DNA from 3 places in the Rhizobium sp. WCS2018Hpa-16 genome. Region 1 is predicted to be linked to each of the others. Evidence: predicted binding sites of a transcription regulator. Region 1 holds the regulator's gene; each other region holds the start of a gene.

Region 1 (4,716 bases):
GCAATGGTCATCGACATCGCGACAACGGTGTCAGGCTGGGGCGGGGATGTGACGATTGGACGGCAGAACAGCTGGTTCCTCGCTGTGTCGACGACAGGTTTTCTGCTGCTCGCCCTTTTACGCACCCGGCTTGCATTGATTGGTCTACCCTTCGTTGCCGCGGGCTTTGTGCTGCTGAGCGCGGAGCAATGGCGCAGCAAGCCGGACTTTTTGATCTACGAGGATGGGTCGCTCGTTGCTCTTTTGAATGACGATGCGGTGGCAACCACAAAGCAGCGGGCGTCGGGCTTCATCTATGATCAGTGGGCGAGGGCGCTGCCCCTGCCGGAGCGCCATATTCCAGCAGATATGCTTGACGCAGAAAAGTCACCGGATAGTGACGACGAAGTTGGGGATGACTCACAAACCGGACGCCGCTCAACGCTGACGGACCAAGCCAAAGCGAAAGAACGGAAGGAGATGCAGAGGGCTCTCCTGAAACCAGATGGATTCACCTGTCGAAAAAACAGTTGGTGCGTATCGAAATCCAAAATCGGCATCACTGTAGCGGTAGTCTTCGACACTGCATTCGCGGGATTGGCCTGCGATATTGCCAATATTGTTGTCACGACACGCAGCGTTCCCTTCACCACATGCCGTTCTGGCGCCATTCTCATCACTCACGAAACCTTGCGCCGCACGGGGTCGATGGAGCTATGGCTAGGCGATGCAACAAAGCCGGTCCTGACCACAAGGGCTGCCATGCTGAGCGACAATCGGCCATGGACGGAGCACCGCCACTACGACTGGCGCGACAAAAGCTTCAATACAGGAATTCCGGCCCATATCGAACACCTGCTCACAGGCCGTCCATAACTCATGTGCTTTGGAGCGCGCCGCTGCTCGTCACGTCGGGACTGCGCGCAAATCCGCAAGCCATTCCCCCACATCCCGCGCCTCAGCCTCATGCGCATCATCGCGCCACGGTTCGAGAAGGGCCGCCTGTTCCCATTCCTGCATTGCCGGTAGGGAGAGGAGGTGATCCATATAGTGCTTCGATGCTGGAGACAGCGCCGTTCCGTAGGTCTGAAACCGAAACGCAACCGGGCAGAAAAACGCATCCACAGCTGTGAACCCGGCCCCGGCCAGGAATGGACCGCCATGGGCTGCCAGCCCTTGCTGCCACAAGGCGTCTATCCGGGAAATATCTCTCTGCAATGCGTCCGATATGGAGGATGGCCTAATTCGAAGACCAACACTCATGGGATGGTTGTTGCGCAATGTGGAGAAGCCAGCATGCATCTCCGCCGCGGCAGAGCGAGACCAGGCCCGTGCCTTTGCATCCGCTGCCCATACGCCATCATGCTTTTCCGCAAGATACTCGGTGATGGCGAGCGATTCCCAAACGGTCAGATCGCCATCCACAAGACATGGAACTTTCGATGTCGGTGAAAACTCCGAAAACGCATGGTCCTTGTCATCGAAACGCATGAATCGCTCGGAAAATCCAATTCCGAGCGTGCGCATCAGCACCCAGATTCGCAGTGACCAAGACGAGTAATTCTTGTTGGCGATGAAAAGTTGATACATGAGCAGCGCTCCTAAAAGGCAGCGATCAAAAAGAGAAAACTATCAGTAAACGAGAGAATTTCTTGCATAAAGCCATCCACAGCGATGGCATCATTCAAATTATTTGATGACCGTAACCAGCGTGGCGATCACGCCGGCTCACAAGCACCAGCTACAAACGCAACGGCGAAATTCCCATGCCATAAGTATCTGCTGACATAACGGAAAATCCACTCCAAATCACCGAATCGCAGTGGAATCGATACCCGGCTAACAAGTTCTATCACCGCGCGGTGACTTGAGGCCCCGCGAGCGTCAACAGAGTTAAGACTGCGCCTGAAAAGCGAGGCAAGAGCCTGTCAGGCTGGTCAGTGATAACGCCTGATCAGACCAACAAGCTTTCCCTGAATCTTGACCCTGTCGGGTCCAAATATGCGGGTTTCATAAGCAGGGTTCGCAGCTTCAAGTGCGATAGACGCGCCGTTGCGACGGAAGCGCTTAAGCGTTGCCTCCTCTTCGTCCACCAGAGCCACGATGATATCACCGGGATTTGCGGTGCTGGTATCCTTGATAATGACGGTATCGCCGTCAAAAATACCGGCTTCGATCATCGAATCGCCTTTGACCTCAAGCGCGTAATGCTCACCCGCACCCAGCATATCCATCGGCACGACCACATCATGAGTGTTGTTCTGGATGGCGGAGATTGGCACGCCCGCTGCAATGCGTCCCATGACCGGTACGCTGACTGATTCAGAATTTCTGCTGTTGGAAGATGATGGCTGAGGCCGTTGCTCAACAGCTGCGGTTTTGCCGAGACTGCCCTCAATAACACTTGGCGTGAAGCCGCGCTGTGGCTTTTCCGGGGGCGAATATGATTCGGGAAGCTTGATAACCTCGAGCGCACGGGCTCTGTTCGGTAGCCGGCGAATGAAGCCGCGCTCTTCAAGCGCTGTGATCAACCGATGGATGCCTGACTTTGATGCAAGCTCCAGTGCATCCTTCATTTCATCGAAAGATGGTGGCACGCCGGACTCTTTCATTCTCTCATGAATGAATAGAAGCAGTTCCTGCTGTTTGCGCGTGAGCATGAAGAGACCCTTGACGATTCGAGGCGGAGATTCGGGAAACAAATACAGAACGAACACTATCTGTTCCATATGTGTTCTGCAATCCCTTAAAACTCAGTGAAAGTACAAACGAGTTTCAGCGTTGCCCACAATCCCGCCGAATACCGCTCCTATACCGTGACTCGCTGTCGGCTTACTGCTACATGCGTTGCCAAGATCGGGCGTGATGCCCGTGCACTGTTTCATTTGTTCCAAGGGAAAACCATGAGTGCGACGAACAATCTGAAGGTCATTGCCGGCGAGGGCGCTGCTGCGGTCTCTTTCTCGAACACCGAACGGTTTTCCCTGATTGCCGGTCCGTGCCAGATGGAAAGCCGTGACCATGCTTTCATGATTGCCGAAACGCTGGCCGAACTCTGCGGCAAGCTGGGAATCGGCCTTGTTTACAAATCATCCTACGACAAGGCCAACCGCACCTCGCTTTCGGGCCAGCGCGGCATCGGCATCGACAAGGCGCTGGAAGTCTTCGCCGAGTTGAAGGCGCAGTTCGGCTTTCCAGTCCTTTCGGATATTCACACAGAAGAGCAGTGCGCCATTGTTGCGCCCGTCATAGATATTCTGCAGATTCCGGCATTTCTCAGCCGTCAGACGGACCTGCTGGTGGCTGCTGCAAAGACCGGCCGAGTGATCAACGTCAAGAAGGGCCAGTTTCTGGCACCCTGGGACATGAAGAACGTGCTGGCCAAGCTAAATGACAGCGGCAACTCCAATGTGCTGCTGTGCGAGCGTGGTGCATCCTTCGGCTACAATACGCTTGTGTCGGATATGCGCTCACTGCCAATCATGGCATCGCTCGGTGCGCCAGTTATATTCGATGCGACCCATTCCGTTCAGCAGCCCGGCGGGCAGGGTGGCTCGACAGGTGGTCAACGCGAGTTCGTGGAAACATTGGCACGCGCGGCGGTGGCCGTTGGTGTTGCCGGTCTTTTCATAGAGACGCATGAGGACCCTGATAATGCGCCGTCCGATGGCCCCAACATGGTTCACCTGAAAGATATGCCGAAGCTTCTCGAAAAACTTCTGGCTTTCGACAATATCACCAAATCCGCCTGATATTTCGGCGCCGAGAGGCGTCGATGGAAACCATCGCGCAGGACGGGGCTTGTCATTGTAATTTCTTCCGCATCGGCTACAGCGGAAGACGAATACCAAACGACTCGCCGCTCTGGCGACGTGTTTTTATCGCATGCCGGAATCTGAAACTTCTTCACAGCTTCCCTCATGCGCTTTAAGACATGCACCTGAAAAACACTGTTCCAATCCTAAGGGAGAGATCATGACAGCCATTACCGACATTATCGCACGCGAAATTCTCGACAGCCGCGGCAACCCGACCGTTGAGGTAGATGTCTATCTTGAAGACGGCTCTTTCGGCCGCGCAGCGGTTCCATCGGGCGCATCCACCGGCGCGCATGAAGCCGTAGAGCTGCGCGATGGCGGCAAGCGTTACCTCGGTAAGGGCGTCGAGAAGGCAGTCGAAGCCGTCAACACGGAAATCTTCGATGCGCTGGGCGGTTTCGATGCCGAGAGCCAGATCCATGTCGACCAGACACTGATCGAACTCGACGGTACTCCGAACAAATCGCGCCTCGGTGCCAATGCCATCCTCGGCGTTTCGCTGGCTGTTGCTAAGGCTGCTGCTGAAACCACGGGCCTGCCACTCTATCGTTACGTTGGTGGCCCGAACGCGCATCTGCTGCCAGTTCCTATGATGAATATCATCAATGGTGGCGCGCATGCCGATAACCCAATCGACTTTCAGGAATTCATGATCATGCCAGTCGGCGCGGAAAATATCCGTGACGCGGTGCGTATCGGCGCTGAAATCTTCCACGTTCTGAAGAAGGAACTGTCTGCGCAGGGTTTCAACACCAATGTGGGCGACGAAGGCGGCTTTGCGCCGGGCCTGAAGAGCGCGCCGGAAGCACTCGATTTCATCATGAAGTCCGTTGAAAAGGCTGGTTACAAGCCAGGCGAAGACGTGGCGCTGGCTCTCGATTGCGCCTCGACGGAATTCTTCAAGAACGGCAAATACGTG
Region 2 (4,716 bases), 160 kb from region 1:
ATTGGTAAACATCAATGTCGGGTCATTGCGCGGCACAAGCGGGCTGGATGGCACGATCTCGTGACCGTTCTTCTTGAAGTAGTCGAGGAAGGTCGACCGGATTTCATTTACACCGCTCATCAGAAGTCCTTCATTTCCACGCGATCCCGCGGCCATAGCATAAAAAACACTGGCTTTTATCGTCAGCCACACGGCCTGTCCAGCCAAACAGGGCAAGGACACAGCACAAATAAAGGCCGCGCGACACAATCGCACGACCTTTGATCTTCAAACATCAGAATATTGCCGAAAATTTTGTCCGGCAACGCGCATCATGCGTCGGGATCAACCCCATCCGCATCCGCCTCAGGTCCACCGTTCTGGAGGAACTTTTCAGCGATAAGACCGGCATTCTGACGCAGCGCCAGTTCGATCTCTTCGGCCACAGCAGGATTTTCCTTGAGGAACGTCTTTGCGTTTTCACGCCCCTGCCCCAGACGCTGGCTCTTGTAGGAAAACCATGCACCGGCCTTTTCGACCAGACCAGCCTTCACACCCAGATCGACAAGCTCGCCCGTCTTGGATACGCCTTCGCCATACATGATGTCGAATTCGACCTGCTTGAAGGGAGGTGCCATCTTGTTCTTGACGACCTTAACGCGGGTCTGGTTGCCCACAACCTCTTCACGGTCCTTGACGGCGCCGATGCGACGAATGTCGAGACGCACAGATGCGTAGAACTTCAACGCGTTACCGCCTGTGGTCACTTCCGGCGAGCCATAGGAAATACCGATCTTCATGCGGATCTGGTTGATGAAGATGACCATGGTCTTCGACTTCGAGATCGAGGCGGTCAGCTTGCGCAGCGCCTGGCTCATCAAACGAGCCTGAAGACCGGGAAGGCTGTCGCCCATTTCGCCTTCAATTTCCGCACGCGGCGTCAGCGCAGCAACGGAGTCGATGACAAGCACGTCGACCGCGCCGGAACGCACCAGCGTATCGGTAATTTCAAGCGCCTGTTCACCCGTATCGGGCTGCGAAATCAGCAAGTTGTGGAGATCGACACCGAGCTTGCGGGCATAGACTGGATCGAGCGCATGCTCGGCATCCACAAAGGCGCAAATTCCGCCCTTTTTCTGCGCTTCTGCAATTGTCTGCAAAGCGAGCGTCGTCTTACCCGAGCTTTCAGGTCCGTAAATCTCGATGATACGGCCCTTGGGCAGACCACCAATACCGAGCGCCACATCAAGGCTGAGCGAACCTGTGGAAACGGTCTCGACCTCGACGATACTTTCATTGGAACCGAGCTTCATAATCGATCCCTTGCCGAACGAACGTTCGATCTGGGAAAGCGCCGCCTCCAGTGCCTTGCTTTTATCCACTGCTTTGTCCTCTACAAGACGCAAAGAATTTTGTGCCATCTGGAAACCACCTTTAGGTTATTGAAGCCGCACAGGCAATGAAGCTCTCGATGGCCGTTTTGTACTTTATTTGTTCTCATCCCGCAATGGGGCATCATCATATTGAAATCAAATATGGATAAGTCCTTTGTTCTACATTTGTTTTTGTTTTCAAGCTGTGGAAAAACATTACCTTGCATCGTGGTTTCTAAGGCTCTCAAAAACCGAATCGATATGCATTTGACGGCTGACATGGGGAAAAACGGCAGTGAATAAATTACTCGTTCTCGGCGGCGCACATATTGACCGTCGAGGGATGATCCAGACGGAAACCGTGGTCGGAGCCAGCAATCCCGGCGCATGGATGGAGGAGGCTGGCGGCGGCGGTTTCAATGCAGCCCGCAACCTGTCGCGTCTCGGGTTCCAGGTCAGGATCATGGCGCCGCGGGGTGGCGATGCGAATGGAGAGACAGTCGCCGCGGCGGCGAGAGACGCTGGCGTCGAAGATACCCCGTTCACATTCCTTGATCGCAGCACCCCTAGCTACACGGCCATCCTTGAACGCGATGGAAATCTTGTCATCGCCATCGCAGATATGGAGCTCTACACGCTTTTCACCCCGCGACGCCTGCGGGTGCGCGCCGTGCGCGAGGCCATCATGGCAAGCGATGCGGTTCTTTGCGATGCCAACCTGCCGGAAGCCACTTTGCTGGCTTTGAGCGTTGCTGCGCGCGCCTGCGAGAAGCCACTCGCGGCCATCGCCATATCGCCTGCGAAGGTTGTGAAGCTGAAGCCCGCTTTGGCCGATATCGACATTCTCTTTATGAACGAGGCAGAGGCGCGGGCATTGACCGGCGCTGATGTGGACGACGTGCGAGAATGGCCGGAACTTTTGAAATCGCTCGGCCTTCGCGGCGGCGTCATCACCAGCGGTGCGCGGCACGTCGTGGGTTTCAACGATTGGGAAACGGCCATTCTGCACCCACCTCTTATTACCTCAGTACGAGATGTCACCGGTGCGGGAGATGCGATGGCCTCGGGTTATCTAGCCGCCATCAGGCAGGGGCACCCACCATCACAGGCGCTGCGCTGGGGTGCTGCGGCTGCGGCCATCACCGTGCAATCCCCTAGCGCAACACCCCCGGAATTAAACCAGAACACGCTCGATGCCATGCTGGCCCTTGTGCCACCGGCTGAAATGGTATGAACAGACCGCTGAAATAGATCGGAAGAACCAATGACAAAATCCATTCCCCCGCTTTTGCCCATCGCTTATTCGACTGAGGTCGCCGCCGCCAAGCAGCGCGGCGCGCCCATCGTCGCCCTCGAATCAACCATCATCACCCACGGCATGCCCTACCCCGGCAATATCCAGATGGCTGAAAGCGTGGAACAGATCATCCGCGATCAGGGCGCCATTCCGGCAACCATCGCCGTCATTCACGGCACCTTGCACATCGGGCTTGAAAAAGAAGAGCTCGAAGCGCTCGCAAAGACAACAGATGCGATGAAAGTATCGCGTGCTGATATCGCTTTCGCCATTGCCGAGCGTCGCACAGGCGCGACGACAGTTGCCGCCACCATGATTGCCGCTGAACACGCAGGCATCAAGGTCTTCGCAACAGGCGGCATTGGCGGCGTACATCGCGGTGCTGAGACAAGCTTCGATATCTCCGCTGATCTGACCGAACTGGCAAGAACCGGCGTTATCGTTGTTTGCGCGGGCGCCAAGGCAATCCTCGACATTCCAAAGACGCTTGAGGTGTTGGAAACGAATGGCGTTCCTGTCGTGACCTTCGGATCGACGGAGTTTCCGGCATTCTGGTCGAGGGCGTCTGGCCTTAAAAGCCCGCTCTCGCTGAACAGTCCCGCTGCAATCGCCAATTTCCAGACAACGCGCGAACAGCTTGGCATCGATGGTGGCATGCTGGTTGCGAACCCCGTGCCGGAAGAGGACGAAATTTCCCGCGAGGAGATGGAGATCTACATCACCCGCGCCCTTTCCCACGCAGAGGAAGACGAGATCGCTGGAAAGTCCGTTACGCCTTATCTGCTTTCGAAAATTTTCGAGATCACCGAAGGCCGCAGCCTGGACACCAATATCGCACTGGTGCGCAACAATGCCCGTCTGGCCGCAGAGATCGCCGTCGCGCTTATCTGAGCGCTTGGCGATTAAGAAAGCCCGTCGCATTTGCGCGACACTGACCCCGCAGGATAATAAATTTTGCGGGGTAGCCTTAGCTGCATGCAACGTTTGAATGAGCGATTCGCTTTCTGGAAGGCGAATTTCCGCGTCAGAGTTACGCAGCTGCGAACAAACACATGGTTGTATTCGCGGTGGATGCGGGTGCAAATAGTGTAATTTTTTTACTTAATGATACATTTATAATTTGCAATAAGCCAGGAATACTAGCGCCTTCGATATAAATTATATTTATCGAATATTTTCCTCCACTGCACATAGCGAGTTCTGTGTCTTTTTTACCACATACGCGCGACGCGACGCTGATTATGCCGATACCTATCAAAGCGAGTGGAGACGCATATGTTCAGAAGCTTTATTTTTGCAACTACAACGATTGCCGCAGTCTGGGGCAGCAGCGCTATCGCGGCTGATGCCGTGAATGAAGTTCCATCTGCGCCGACAGCTGTTGAAACCTCTGAGTTCTCGTGGGCTGGCGGTTATGCAGGTATCCATGGCGGGTATGGCTGGATGGAAGGCACACTTTCACAGGGCGGTGCCAAGGCAGAAGGTGATTTCAATGGCGGACGCGTTGGCGGTTTTGGCGGCTGGAATTTTGACGTTGGACACAACGTCATTCTCGGCGTTGAAGCCGATGTCAGTTACGACTGGAATGACGTCGATTTTACAAGCACCAACAAAGTCGGAACAGACGTTTCTGGCTCTGTCCGCGGACGCGCAGGTTATGCTGTAGATCACGCACTGTTCTTTGTATCCGGCGGGTTCACCGCAACGAAGGGATATTGGGAAAACGTACTTGCAGACGAAAAAGAAACCTTTAAGGGCTGGACTGTTGGTGCCGGCGTCGATTTTGCGCTGACCAAAAACATCTTTACGCGCGTCGAATATCGCTACAATGACTATGGCGACACTGATTTTCGCATATCCAGCTCGCCACTCAACTTCGACACGAAACAGCACGCTGTGAACATCGGCCTTGCCGTGACGTTCTAATTGCAGTTCTGCGGGCGAGTTTTGCGCGCCCCAATTTAAAAAGCCCCCGAAAGTTGAGATCAACTTTCGGGGGCTTAATTTGTCGGGACAATCCCGATTTATTCAGGCTCGCGTCACATCACTTCTGAGCGACTGGCTTCA
Region 3 (4,716 bases), 460 kb from region 1:
GGCGTATCGGCCACCGATTTGGCGACGAGTTCGCCATCGATGGTGCGTGTTTTCGGGCCACTTTCGCCGTAGCCGATGCGCTCGACAGCGTGCCCGGAGCGGCTGCCCCAGTTATCACGCGTCGCATCCGACTTGTTGGCCTGCGCCCGCTTCCATCCCGGTGTGGAATAGGTGTTGGTGAAGGGGTCAGCGGAATCAAAACGAGACTGGCCGTAGCCGCCGCGTCCACCATAGCCGCCATAATTGCTATCCGATGCCGAGACTTCGACGTGGTTGGGCGGCAGCTCTTCCAGAAAGCGCGAAGGGATCGTCGCTTGCCATAGGCCATGGATGCGGCGGTTCGACACAAACCAGATGTGGCAACGGCGCTTGGCGCGGGTAATGCCGACATAGGCCAGACGACGCTCTTCTTCCAGACCGGAACGCCCACCTTCATCGAGGGAACGCTGGTGCGGAAACAGCCCTTCTTCCCAGCCGGGCAGGAAGACGGTTTCGAATTCCAGACCTTTGGCGGAGTGCAGCGTCATGATCGAGACGGCGTCCAGCTCCGCGTTCTTTTCGGTATCCATGACCAGTGCGACATGCTCAAGGAAGCTGCGCATGCTCTCATAGGCTTCCATGGAGCGGATGAGTTCTTTCAGGTTTTCCAACCTGCCGGGGCCTTCGGCGGTCTTATCCGCCTGCCACATGGCCGTATAGCCGCTCTCATCGAGGATCTGTTCGGCCAGCACGGTGTGCTCGGTGTTTTCCAGAAGGGTCTGCCAGCGGCGGAAATCCTGCACGACATCAAACAGCGCCTTGCGGGCCTTCGGCTTGAGTTCGTCCGTTTCGATAATGTCAGCGGCAGCTGCCAGCATGGGAATGTCGCGGGCGCGGGCATAATCATGCAGGTTGCGAACGGTCGTATCGCCAAGGCCACGCTTTGGCGTGTTGATAATGCGCTCGAAAGCCAGATCGTCTGCTGACTGGCAGACGAGACGGAAATAGGCCAGCGCATCGCGGATTTCGAGGCGCTCATAAAAGCGTGGACCACCGATGACACGGTAGTTGAGGCCAAGGGTCACAAACCGGTCTTCGAATTCGCGCATCTGGAAGGATGCGCGCACCAGAATGGCCATGTTGTTCAGCGGGTGCTTGGTGCGCTGGAGCTGTTCGATCTCCTCGCCAACGGCGCGGGCTTCCTCTTCCGAATCCCAGGCCGCGTGAACCACGACCTTTTCATCATCGGGTTCGCTGCGGTCTGTAAACAGAGTCTTGCCGAGGCGGCCTTCATTATGCGCAATCAGATGACCGGCAGCGCCCAGAATGTGTTCTGTGGAGCGGTAGTTGCGCTCCAGCTTGATGACCTTCGCGCCGGGGAAATCCTTGTCGAAGCGAAGAATATTGTCCACCTCGGCACCGCGCCAGCCATAGATCGACTGGTCGTCATCGCCCACGCAGCAAACATTTTGCGGCTCACCCTTGGGACGCTGTGCCAGAAGCCGCAGCCACATATATTGGCAGGTGTTGGTATCCTGATACTCGTCCACCAGAATATAGCGAAACTTGCTGTGGTATTCTTTGAGAATATCCGGGTGATTGCGGAAAATGGTGATGGGGTGCAGCAACAGGTCGCCGAAATCGCAGGCATTCAGCGTCTTCAGACGTGCCTGATAGGCGGCATAAAGTTCGCGGCCCTTGCCGTTTGCAAAGGCCCGGCTGTCGCCTTCCGGGATATCCGGCGGTGTCAGGCCCTTGTTCTTCCAGCCGTCGATCATGCCTGCGAACTGCTTGGCGGGCCAACGCTTGTCATCAAGACCTTCGGCCTGAATGAGCTGTTTCAACAGCCGCACTACGTCGTCGGTATCGAGAATGGTGAAATCGGATTTCAGGCCCATCATTTCAGCATGTCGACGCAGAAGCTTGACGCCGATGGAGTGGAATGTACCGAGCCACGGCATGCCTTCAACCGCGCCGCCGACGAGAACGCCGATACGTTCCTTCATCTCGCGCGCGGCCTTGTTGGTGAAGGTCACGGCCAGAATCTGGCTCGGATAGACGCGGCCACTTGCCAGAATATGGGCGATGCGCGTCGTCAGCACGCGGGTCTTGCCGGTGCCGGCGCCCGCCAGAACCAGAACGGGCCCTTCCAGAGTTTCGACGGCTTCACGCTGTTCCGGGTTGAGGCCCGCGAGATAATCGGGCGAAGCGCGGCCCTGATCGCGTGCTGCCATGGCACGCGCCGCGATGCCCAAACCGCCCGGCGCAGGAGGTGCGGCTGGCTGGCGGCGTGGCTCGGAAGGTTCCTCATCGAAGAACGGCATATCGTCGAAACTGTTGCTCATGCGGCCCAATGTAGTGATTCGGGGCGGAAAGGCCAGAACCATGTTCTGCTTTTATTCCTGTTTCAACTGTCAAAGCGCCTGTTTTAGGGCATTTTCACGCAGCCGGAGCGAGCATCGAACCCGTCTGGAGCGTTGCTGGAGCTTTTTTAAAAGCGTCGTAAATTACCATTATGTAAGAAACGGATTTGTGCGTTGCGTTGTTTAAGGTGAGCAAGGATACTGCTGTAAATACAAGGCGTCCGCACTAAAATGGAATGCGGAGACAGTCGAGATCAATTCGGAGACGTGTATGCGGGTTTGGAAGCAGCTTGGTGTCGGTCTGGCCGTCGTGGGGGCGGGGTTCTGTCTTTGGGCCTATAATTCACCAGACGGCAAAGTTTTGCTGGCCAAGGTTGGACTTACAAGCCCGGAAAAGCCTGCTGCAGAGGCCGGTGGCACGGCAGCCGCTGGTGGTGGGCAGCGCGGGCAGGGCGGTGGAAGGGGCAACAGCGCAACGCTGGTCGCGCTCGCACCCGTCAAGTCCGGAACCGTGAACGACCGGCTCAATGCAATTGGCAACGGGGAGGCGATCCAGTCAGTCGTGGTCACGCCGCAGGCTTCGGGTCTTATTTCCGAAATTCTGGTATCATCGGGACAAAGCGTCAAAAAAGGTGATGTGCTGGCGCGGCTGGATGATGATGAGCAGGTCATCGAGCGTGAAAAGGCGCAGGTCGCGCTGCGCAGCGCAGTCGAGAAGTCCACGTCCTACGCGAATTTGCGCTCGGTTGCGCGGCTTGATGTGCTGGATGCGCAGATTGCCGAAGAAGCGGCGAAGCTTGCGCTGAGCACAGCCGAACTCAATCTGAAACGGCGCAATATCGTGGCGCCCATCGATGGCATCGCCGGTATTGTTGCGATCAACATCGGCGATAACGCAACGACGCAGACCAGCATTGTCAGCATTGATGACCGCTCGAAAATTCTTGTGAACTTCTGGGCGCCGGAGCGTTATACCACCGCCATCAAGGTTGGGATGCCGGTGGAGGCGACATCGATTTCCCGCCCGGGTGAGAAATTCTCCGGCAAGGTTGAGGCGGTCGATAACCGGGTGGACGAAGCCAGCCGGACGGTGCGTGTGCGCGCCGTTTTCGAGAATGCTAGAGACGATCTGCGCGCTGGCATGTCCTTTGCCGTCACCATGGGCTTCACCGGCGAAAATTATCCCTCTGTCGATCCGCTCGCCGTGCAGTGGGATGCCGAAGGCTCCTATGTCTGGCGCGTGAAGGACGACAAGTCTCACAAGGTTCGCGTTCAGGTCGTTCAGCGCAATCCGGATTCCGTGCTGGTCAAGGCTGACCTTGCGCCGGACGAACCGATTGTGACGGAAGGCTTGCAGCGCGTGCGCGAAGGTGGCGCCGTGCGAACGGCTGGACAGAAGAAAGCACCGGAGGTCGCCAGCCGATGACAGACCAGACCACGACCAGTGCAAATGATTCCAAGGCGACGTTTACAGCACTCTTCGTGCGCCGACCCATTCTGGCCGCCGTGGTGAACACGCTTCTGGTGGTTGCCGGATTGGCGGCTCTTGTTGGCGTTGATGTGCGCGAATTGCCCGATGTCGACCGCCCGGTCATCTCCGTGCGAACGACCTATGACGGCGCATCTCCGCAGACCATCGACCAGGAGGTCACGCAGACCATTGAAGGCGCTGTTGCGCGTGTCAGTGGTGTGAAATCCATTTCCTCGTCATCGCAATTCGGCACCAGCCGGGTGACGATGGAATTCAACGATAGTGTCGATATTGCAGTCGCCTCGAACGATGTGCGTGATGCCATTGGCCGCATTGCCAACCAGATGCCAGATGATGCCGACGAGCCGCAGATCATCAAGGCGGATTCCGACAGCCAGCCCATTATGCGTCTTGCTGTCACATCCACCAGCCTCAGCATGGAAGATCTGACCAAGCTCGTTGATGATGAAGTCATCGACCGGCTGGCCGCCGTGGATGGCGTTGCCGATGTGGAGCTTTACGGCGATCAGGAAAAGGTCTTCCGCATCGATCTCGATCAAAGCGCGCTGGCCAGCCGTGGCCTGACAGTGACGGATGTGTCCAATGCGCTTGGCACGGCCGCACTTGATGTGCCCGCAGGATCGCTGAAAAGCTCGACGCAGGATATTGTCGTGCGTGCGACAGCCAACCTGACGACGCCAGCCGAATTTGAAAATCTTATTGTCAGAGACCGTGTCCGCCTTCGTGATGTGGCCAGCGTGATGCTGGGCGCGGATGATGAAACCACGTCGCTGCGTTCAAACGGCGTGCAGGGCGTGGGCCTTGGCGTCATTCGTCAGGCCCAATCCAACACGTTGAGCATTTCGACCGGCGTAAAGGCGGCGGTTGAGGCCATGACGCCCA

Evidence for each region. The regulator LexA, encoded in region 1, represses DNA repair genes until DNA is damaged. The targets are predictions, from matches to a motif close to TGTTCNNNNTGTGTTCNG.
Region 2: recA (recombinase RecA) is a predicted target of LexA. The motif match lies at 1,529-1,546, and genes of this name have one in related genera.
Region 3: RQI55_RS02475 (ATP-dependent helicase) is a predicted target of LexA. The motif match lies at 2,366-2,383, and genes of this name have one in related genera.

What each region holds. Positions count from the first base shown of each region.
Region 1 covers NZ_JAVTIX010000001.1:977,520-982,235, forward strand. The annotation lists gene RQI55_RS04930 (ComEC/Rec2 family competence protein) at 1-855, shown strand, start outside; gene RQI55_RS04935 (glutathione S-transferase family protein) at 886-1,569, opposite strand; gene lexA (transcriptional repressor LexA) at 1,917-2,639, opposite strand; gene kdsA (3-deoxy-8-phosphooctulonate synthase) at 2,883-3,731, shown strand; gene eno (phosphopyruvate hydratase) at 3,955-4,716, shown strand, end outside.
Region 2 covers NZ_JAVTIX010000001.1:819,407-824,122, reverse strand. The annotation lists gene alaS (alanine--tRNA ligase) at 1-120, opposite strand, end outside; gene recA (recombinase RecA) at 312-1,400, opposite strand; gene RQI55_RS04130 (carbohydrate kinase family protein) at 1,648-2,586, shown strand; gene RQI55_RS04125 (pseudouridine-5'-phosphate glycosidase) at 2,617-3,540, shown strand; gene RQI55_RS04120 (outer membrane protein) at 3,925-4,575, shown strand; gene RQI55_RS04115 (OmpA family protein) at 4,694-4,716, opposite strand, start outside.
Region 3 covers NZ_JAVTIX010000001.1:512,523-517,238, forward strand. The annotation lists gene RQI55_RS02475 (ATP-dependent helicase) at 1-2,324, opposite strand, end outside; gene RQI55_RS02480 (efflux RND transporter periplasmic adaptor subunit) at 2,614-3,768, shown strand; gene RQI55_RS02485 (efflux RND transporter permease subunit) at 3,765-4,716, shown strand, end outside.